One region of the Paenibacillus roseipurpureus genome, then DNA from elsewhere that is predicted to be linked to it. Evidence: predicted binding sites of a transcription regulator. Region 1 holds the regulator's gene; the other holds the start of a gene.
What was found. Region 1 encodes NrdR, which represses ribonucleotide reductase genes. Its sites were predicted from a motif close to AACACNATATATNGTGTT; they were not measured.
Positions count from the first base shown of each region.

Region 2: the regulator NrdR is predicted to act here: its motif matches at 1,311-1,328, upstream of MJB10_RS18310 (adenosylcobalamin-dependent ribonucleoside-diphosphate reductase).

Region 1 is NZ_CP130319.1:4,340,334-4,344,658, reverse strand. Features, by position in the region: gene mutM (DNA-formamidopyrimidine glycosylase) at 1-286, shown strand, start outside; gene MJB10_RS19500 (MntP/YtaF family protein) at 385-1,128, shown strand; gene coaE (dephospho-CoA kinase) at 1,198-1,794, shown strand; gene MJB10_RS19490 (lytic transglycosylase domain-containing protein) at 1,791-2,387, shown strand; gene MJB10_RS19485 (alpha/beta-type small acid-soluble spore protein) at 2,453-2,668, opposite strand; gene nrdR (transcriptional regulator NrdR) at 2,780-3,259, shown strand; gene MJB10_RS19475 (hypothetical protein) at 3,556-3,744, opposite strand; cyclic di-GMP riboswitch class I at 3,790-3,912, opposite strand; gene MJB10_RS19470 (hypothetical protein) at 3,999-4,172, shown strand; gene htpG (molecular chaperone HtpG) at 4,249-4,325, opposite strand, start outside.
Region 2 is NZ_CP130319.1:4,113,119-4,117,443, reverse strand. Features, by position in the region: gene MJB10_RS18320 (ABC transporter substrate-binding protein) at 1-75, opposite strand, end outside; gene dat (D-amino-acid transaminase) at 324-1,154, opposite strand; gene MJB10_RS18310 (adenosylcobalamin-dependent ribonucleoside-diphosphate reductase) at 1,438-4,077, shown strand; gene MJB10_RS18305 (TniQ family protein) at 4,282-4,325, shown strand, end outside.

The DNA of each region.
Region 1 (4,325 bases):
GAAATCGCTGAGCAAGAAAGAGTTGATGGGGCTGCATGAGGCGATCGTTCGTACATTACAGGAATCTGTTGATGTTGGCGGTTCTTCGATTAAATCGTATGTGAATGGACAAGGCGAAATCGGCCTTTTCCAACATCAATTGAACATTTACGGTAGAGGGGCGCAGCCTTGCAAAACGTGCGGCACTGAAATCGTCAAAACTGTTGTCGGCGGCAGAGGGACACATATTTGTCTGAAGTGCCAGCCAATCAAGCAGGGCAATTCCCGAAAGAAGTCTGAGAAATAGGCACATGAAGCGTATCCTCCCCATATGATATGGAGTACTTAGCCTAGATGAACAGCTCGCTGAGCTTGTGTTTAGGTATAACGCTTAGGAGGGTTCGTATGCTCCCTGTCATTTCTCTGCTTATTTTGGCCTTTGCGGTCTCACTAGACGGGTTCGGTGTTGGCGTGATGTATGGGCTACGTAAGATCCGCATACCTCTGATTTCAATTGCGATTATTTCGCTCTGGTCTGGCATTATTGTCTTCAGTTCGATGCAGATCGGCGTTCTTATGTCTTCGTTCATGTCTCCTTCCATTGCGCGGCGAATCGGCGCAGTCATTCTGATTGGTATCGGAATCTGGGCACTGATCCAAACCAAGCAAGATCAGAAAGCGCAATTGAGTTCCGAGTCGGGCGTGCTTTCACGAGAAGAAGCCGCAGTTAGCAGCATGTCGTATCCTAATTCGCATAACCATGCGGGTGTGGCGGAGCCGATTACGTTTGACACGCTGCAACGAACGAAAGAAATTGTGAATATTGAATTGAAACGATTCGGTCTTGTGATTCAAATCCTGCGTACACCTTCCATTGCGGATGTTGATAAATCAGGTAATATCTCAGCTTCCGAGGCCACATTACTCGGTTTAGCGCTGTCTCTGGATGCGTTTGGCGCGGGGATCGGCGCAGCGCTTATCGGTTTTGTTCCTCTTTTAACAGCATCGGTCATCTCGCTTTCCAGTGGTTCTTTGCTTGCGATTGGTTTGCGAATCGGATTTCGTTACGCGGAAATGAGCTGGATGAAGAAGCTGTCAATTTTTCCAGGAATCGTCCTTATTGTGATGGGGCTTATGAAAATGATATGAAAACCCGACTTTATGAACACGCACTATAATCGATCTTCATGTTTAAATACGTTTAGGAGAGGTCGCCTTATGAATATCGGTCTAACAGGTGGCATTGCCTGTGGAAAAAGCACGGTTAGCCGCATGCTCGTTAGCCGCGGTGCTCTATTAGTAGATGCGGACCAGATCGCTCGAGACGTTGTAGAACCTGGCAGTCCTGTTCTCGAACAGGTTGCCTCTCACTTTGGACAAGTTGTGATAGGCTCAGATGGGTCTTTACAACGCAAGAAACTAGGCGAAATTATCTTCGGTTCCCCAGAAGCGCGCAAGCAGCTGGAGGCGATTCTACATCCTCCGATCCGCGCCCGCATGCGTGAACAAATGACGTCGTATGAACTGGAGTACCCCACAAAGCTCGTCGTGGTGGATGTTCCTTTACTTATAGAATCTAATTTAGTGTCGATGTTTCAAGAAATTATGGTTGTCTACGTACCTCGTCCTGTGCAATTGGAACGGTTGATGGCGCGCGACGGCTTATCCTTAGAGACGGCTCAGCTTCGACTGGATGCGCAGATGTCCATTGAAGAGAAACGTAAAATGGCGGATGTGGTCATTGATAATAGCGGCACTTTGGAAGAAACCAACAAGAGGGTTGAGCTGTTTTGGGCAGGGAAGGGATTAGCATGACGTTTTTTCGGAAAAAGCGAATGTTTGCACTTCTGCTAATCGCTTTTGTCATGATTCTCTTCATGAATAGCGCGATTATCGGCAGAAAGCTATACCCAATCTATTTTCAGCAGGAAATCAGGCAGAGCGCGGCGAAACACAATATAGACCCGTTTCTGATTGCAGCTATCATCCGTGTAGAAACGAATTATAAATATCATTTGGAATCAAGCAAAGGTGCTTTAGGGCTTATGCAGCTCATGCCAGAAACGGCGGAGTGGATTGTGGAGTCTTCGGATTTGGGGCCTCTTACCCAAGATGATTTGCTTCGTGCTGACATTAACATCTTATTGGGATCGTGGTATGTGAATTGGTTGATCAAGCATTATAATGGCAATGTCGTGTACGCGATCGCGGCGTATAACGCTGGTCAAGGCAATGTGAATAAATGGAAAAATAATGGTGTGTGGGACGGGACGAATACCAATATTAGTGATATCCCGTTTGGGGAAACGAGGCATTATGTACAGCGTGTACTGTACTACTATGAGAAATATACGATGTTGTACCGGGAACAATGGGGGGGAGAAACAAACAAAGAAGCATTGGACTAGCTCCGAATGGAGCGAAGAGTCCAATACTTCCCATTGTGCAGAATCTATAACTGGTTAGTCCAAGATTACTTGAATTGACCTGCTAGAGATTGTTCTGCAATTTGTACCAGGCGACGAGTAATGCTACCACCAATAGAACCAGTGTCACGAGAAGTCATGTTGCCATAGTAGCCATCTTGTGGGATAGCGATACCTAGCTCCTGAGCTACTTCGTATTTCAACTGATCCAAGGCTGCATTTGCTTGTGGAACGATCAGAGTATTGCTGCTGCGTGAGCTCATGTCTGTTCACCTCCTTGTCGGTTGGTAAATCTATTGTGTGCAGTACGCTGAGTTTCAAGACATGTAACATCTGGTAAAGAAATGTCCATGAGAGAAAGGAGTGGAAAGCGAATGAAATGCCCATTCTGTGACCATTCTGGTACGAAAGTGCTTGACTCCAGGTCCGCCAATGAGAATAAATCCATTCGTCGCCGTCGTGAATGCGAGAAATGTGCAAGAAGATTCACAACCTTCGAAATGGTAGAAGAAACGCCTTTAATTGTGATTAAAAAAGATGGAAGTCGGGAAGAATTTAGTCGTGAGAAAATTTTACGGGGCTTAATACGAGCATGTGAAAAGAGGCCCGTTTCGATGGAGCGCTTAGAAATGCTGGTCTCAGAGGTTGAAATGCAGCTTCGCACGACAGCTCATGCTGAGGTTGATAGCCTTGGCATTGGTGAAATTGTGATGGAACAATTGTACCCTGTCGATGAAGTGGCCTACATTCGCTTCGCCTCTGTATATCGGCAATTCAAAGACATCAATATGTTTCTGAAAGAGTTGACACAAATTTTGGGAAAGCATGATACCGGGCTGCTTCGCGATAAATAGAAGTGTCTGGACAGAATTGAAAAAGCCGCTCGGCTTCGTGGCAAGATCACGAAGCTGGAGCGGCTTTTTGACAATTGTATAGATGCCTCCTCATGAGGGCTATGCAACGACAGAATAGGCATTGTTTTTTTTCGAAATGTGACAAAAAAATAAAAAAAGACTGCGGTTATCCCGCTGTCTTTCTCTAAATGATCCCGCATAACCCAATAAAAACGCGACAAATCGGAAATTTGAAAAAAAATTTATCTATAGACATCAACCGACTGTATTTTTGAATGGGATAAGGCATAATTCGGTTATTGAGTACGTTTGTCCAATTCACTGCGCAGAAAATGAATAAATCGAATCGCTTCCTCAGGTGTCAGAACGATGTTATCAAACGAAAAGGAGAACATGTCCAATAACTCACTCTCTGGAAGATGCAGATGATCGATCAACTGTTTCACGTCTTGACTCATGTGACCATCGATGACTACTTTATCCATGATGCAGATTTTCCTCCTTTGTCGTTCTGTCAATATCGGACGGAGGGCGGTAGCTGGCAAACATATTGAACACCTTGAGATGGGCTTCTGTCATACCTAGGTGTAGGTGCCAAATTAGTCCCTGTAGCTTTGCGTCACCATTTTTCAATGGTTTTGCCTTTATCGTACCGATATACGCGTATATCCAAACTATATCATAGGTTATAGTGTTTGACATGCCCCTATTATATGAATTCGAAGGATGGTTGAGACATATGTCCGTCATGAACCCTATTTCTGGTCAAATCTCGAAGGAATTGGATATTGTTAAAGTTGCGAATGAGCTTGGGATCGATCATGAACGATTGTTGGCCTATGTGTACCAGCGATATGAAGCGGTGAAACCATCGGACGAGTCGGAAAGCGCAAGTGTAGTTGATTCGAATTAACACATAGATGCATGGAAATTATAGAAGCAAAGAAGCACCACAACGTGTGCGTTGCAGTGCTCCTACTAAACATGGATTATACCATGATTTTGCAAATGTCATTCGTGAATTCTACTGGATCTTGCAGCGGCAGGCCTTCGATCAAGAGTGCTT
Region 2 (4,325 bases), 230 kb from region 1:
CTTCTGCCCACAGCCTGCTACAACCATTAGTGCTGCTGTTAAAACGAATGATAAGACCGCTTTCTTTTTCAACATGATTGCCCCTCTCGAAGTTCTTGCTTGTTGCTTGGACGCATTGCTCTCCCACCACTTTAACGCTTTTGTTCAGCGAAGTGTTGGGTGTGATGAACCCAAGGCTGATAATAATTAACCATAGTTTAATTGTGTATGGGGATTCCGTCAATAGGGTGCTCGTTATTCGAAGGGGATGAGAATAGCCCAAAGAGCCATTAAGCATGGCTGCTTGGGCTGTTTATGTTTGATTCATTGGAGGGGGGGGCTGCTCAATTTAGAAAAGTTTTCTCGAACTCACGTTGCAGCGTTTGGGTTAAAGGACCAGGTGCGCCAGTGCCAATGGCTTGTCCATCGATTTCGAGCAGCGGTGTGATTTCTACGGTAGTCCCTGTGATAAACGCTTCATCCGCCAGAAGCAGCTGCCCCGTGGTAAAAGCTTCTTCTTTAACCGGAATGCCCAGTGTATGCGCGATTCGTAAGACAACGGCCCTTGTAATGCCATGCAAAATCAAGTGATTCGCAGGATGCGTGTAGAGGGTCTGGTTTTTCACAATCATCAGATTCGATGCGCTGCATTCTGTCACCGTGCCTTCACGATGGAGCACAACTTCTTGCACACCATGATCAAGCGCAGCTTGTTTGGCGAGAACGTTGGGGAGCAGATTCAAGGTCTTGAGATCGCAGCGCAGCCAGCGAATGTCGGGTTGGGTAACAGCTTTGATGCCGTTCTCAATAGTGGCTAACGGGCGCTTCACTTCGTTGCTATAGGCAAGAACAATCGGCTCCGCCTGTGTCGGGAAAGGATGTGCGCGAGGTGCCTCACCACGGGTGATTTGCAAATAAATCGTGCCCTCGTTGAGGCCATTCTTTTGAATCAATTCATTCAGGATTTGTACGAAAGCTTCATTGGAATAAGGCAGTTGCAGACGTACTTCAGCCGCCGTGCGCAGTAATCGCTGCATATGAGCTTCACACTCATAAAGCTGACCTTGATACACGCGAAATACTTCGTAAATGCCGTCACCGAAATAATAGCCGCGATCGTCAGGTGAAATTTGAACGTCCTTCGCGTCAACGAATTCATTTTTGAAAAAATACATGATTCATCCCTCCATTTTGCACAAAAATATTTGATCGAACGTACGTTCTATATGTCTGGAAAATGTGATATACTATTTCTACGTTACCAAACGTTATGAAGGACGTCAAAACTAGCATTTTATGATATGAAAATCAATGGGTAATTAGACTTTGTCTATGCTAAATATTGTGTAGTATAATCAGAAACGAATACCAGATATTGTGAATTGGCAGTTTCTGGATCTTGTAGGGATTATCTTAAATCGCAGCACTATTTGCGGCTAATTGGGAGGGTTTTGAAAGATGGGGAATGGCTACACCAGTAAGAAGTTGACGGGTTTGAGCGAGAAAATATTTCTGGATCGGTATGCGCTGAAGGATGCAGATACGAGTCAAGCGAAAGTGGGAGACACTGTTCTCGTACTGACCAAAGATGATCCGAAATTTCCAGCCAAAGAAGTTGGTGAAATTGTTAGCCGTGAGGGAAATACAGTGAAGGTTCTGACACGCAGCGGTGAAACGGTTGAATCTGCGGTTGAGAAGCTGACATTAAATAGAGAAAAGACACCTGAGGAAATGTGGGATCGTTTGGCAGGAGCGATGGCCTCCGTCGAGGCAACACCTGAGAAGCGCGCAGAATGGACCGAGAAATTCAAGTATGTATTGAATGATTGGAAGCTTGTACCTGGCGGTCGAATCGCGGCTGGCGCGGATGCGAGTGACGAGTTGACGCTGTTCAACTGCTATGTCATTCCATCACCGCATGATAGTCGCGGCGGTATTATGAGCACCCTGTCGGAGATGACAGAAATCATGTCGCGCGGCGGCGGCGTAGGAATCAATTTATCTTCCTTGCGACCAAGACGTTCCATTGTCAAAGGCGTGAATGGATCGTCAAGCGGCGCTGTTTCGTGGGGCGGCTTGTTCAGCTATACAACGGGCTTAATCGAGCAAGGTGGGAGCCGCCGCGGAGCGCTTATGCTTATGATCAATGACTGGCATCCGGATTTGGAGGATTTCATTACAGTGAAGTCCACGATGGGGCAAATTACGAACGCCAACTTGTCGGTGTGTGTGAGTAACGGCTTTATGAAAGCTGTGAAGGAAGACTTGGAGTGGGAGCTTGTATTCCCTGATACGACTGATCCTGATTACGATACACAGTGGAACGGTGACTTGGCAGCTTGGAAAGCATTAGGCAAATCGGTTAAGCCATATCGTACGGTGCGTGCACGGGAAGTATGGCATACAATTATTGAGTCCGCTTGGAAATCCGCAGAGCCTGGCGTTGTGTTCCTTGAGTATTATAACCAAATGTCGAACAGTTGGTATTTTAATCCGATTATTTGTACGAATCCGTGTGGAGAACAGGGATTGCCTGCATGGGGAGTGTGTAATTTATCCGCGATTAACTTATCCAAGTTCTATGATGAAGCGAACCACGATGTGGATTGGGAAGATCTCGCTAAAGTCGTTCGCTACTCAACGCGTTTCTTAGATAACGTGATTGATAAAACGCCGTATCATTTTGAAGAGAATCGAGCGAACCAGAAGAACGAACGCCGTGTAGGTCTTGGCACGATGGGACTTGCTGAGCTTATGATCAAATTGAAAATTCGTTATGGCAGCCCGGAATCCTTAGTATTCCTGGATAAAATTTATGGCTTTATGGCGAGAGAAGCTTATCTGGCATCTGCAGAAATTGCAGGAGAAAAGGGTTCTTTCCAAGCGTTTATCGCAGATAAATTTATGGAAAGCGGATTTATGAAGAAGATGACCAGCGTCTATCCAGAAGTCGGGGAAGCGATTCGTGAGCAAGGTATGCGTAACGTAACTGTAATTACCCAAGCGCCTACAGGAAGCACAGGAACGATGGTTGGTACATCGACGGGAATTGAGCCGTATTTTGCCTTTGAATATTTCCGCCAAAGCCGACTTGGCTTCGACAAGCAGTACGTACCGATCGCGCAGGAATGGAAGGATGCACATCCTGATCAAGACCTGCCAGACTATTTCGTAACCTCGATGAGCTTGACGGCGGAAGATCATATTCGTGCGCAAGCGGCTATCCAAACATGGGTGGACAGCTCGATTTCGAAGACGGCGAATTGCCCGTCTGACTTCACGGTAGAAGAAACGAAACGACTGTACGAACTGGCGTTCGATCTGGGTTGTAAAGGTGTGACCATCTATCGCGATGGCAGTCGTGATGTTCAAGTGTTGAGCACAAGCTCAGATAAGAAGGAAGAAACGAAAGTGGAGACTCAACCAGAAGTTGCTCCAGTAGCTGTCGCGGCAGAGGCTTTGGTGGAAAATGAAAGCTTCACTTCTATTTCTAGCAAACTAGCCGTGAATGTGGATGCGAAGACGGAGCAGGTCTTCGACAAGCAGTACAAACGCCGTCCGCAAATTCTGCGCGGCGCTACGTATAAAGTGAATACACCTTTCGGGATGGCGTACATCACAATCAATGATATGAACGGAACGCCGAGCGAGATTTTTCTTAACGTAGGAAAGGCAGGGTCCGACGTGTTCGCGATGTCCGAGGCACTCGGCCGCGTGTGCTCCTTGTTCTTGCGCTATGGCGATCACGGTGACAAAGTGAAGCTGCTCGTGAAGCACTTGAAAGGTATTGGCGGCTCCGGCGCCATTGGTTTTGGAAACAACCGCGTCGAGTCAATCGCAGACGCGGTGGCAAAAGCGCTCGAGCAGCACGACGAAGTGATGAGCGAGCCTGACGACGCGCGGAACTACGTGACCGCGACGAGTGAGGTGCTTGAGGCGGCGCCTGCGGCGGCTGTCGCCGCGTATAGCGGGCACGCGGCTTCGAACGCGACGAGTGTCGCGTCGAAGGACCTGTGCACAGCGTGCGGTTCCGCTTCGCTGGTGAACAGCGAAGGGTGCAAGAACTGTGTCAACTGCGGATACAGCAGATGTTCGTAGGAAGAAGCCAGGGTGGGAACCCTGGCTTCTTCTTGTCAAATTCCAGAAATAATTAGAATTGTTCCAGAATTCAGTAGACGGTCTGTTCCATATTTTTTTAGACATATCACTTTATACATTTTAATGAATAAATATACAACAAGGTCAGTCGGCAAAGCATTGTCGTCTGACCTTGTTTGTTATTGAGGGATGAGGATGAATTAAATGAGATCATTACCAAATTTAATTGATAAATATCCTGATGAATC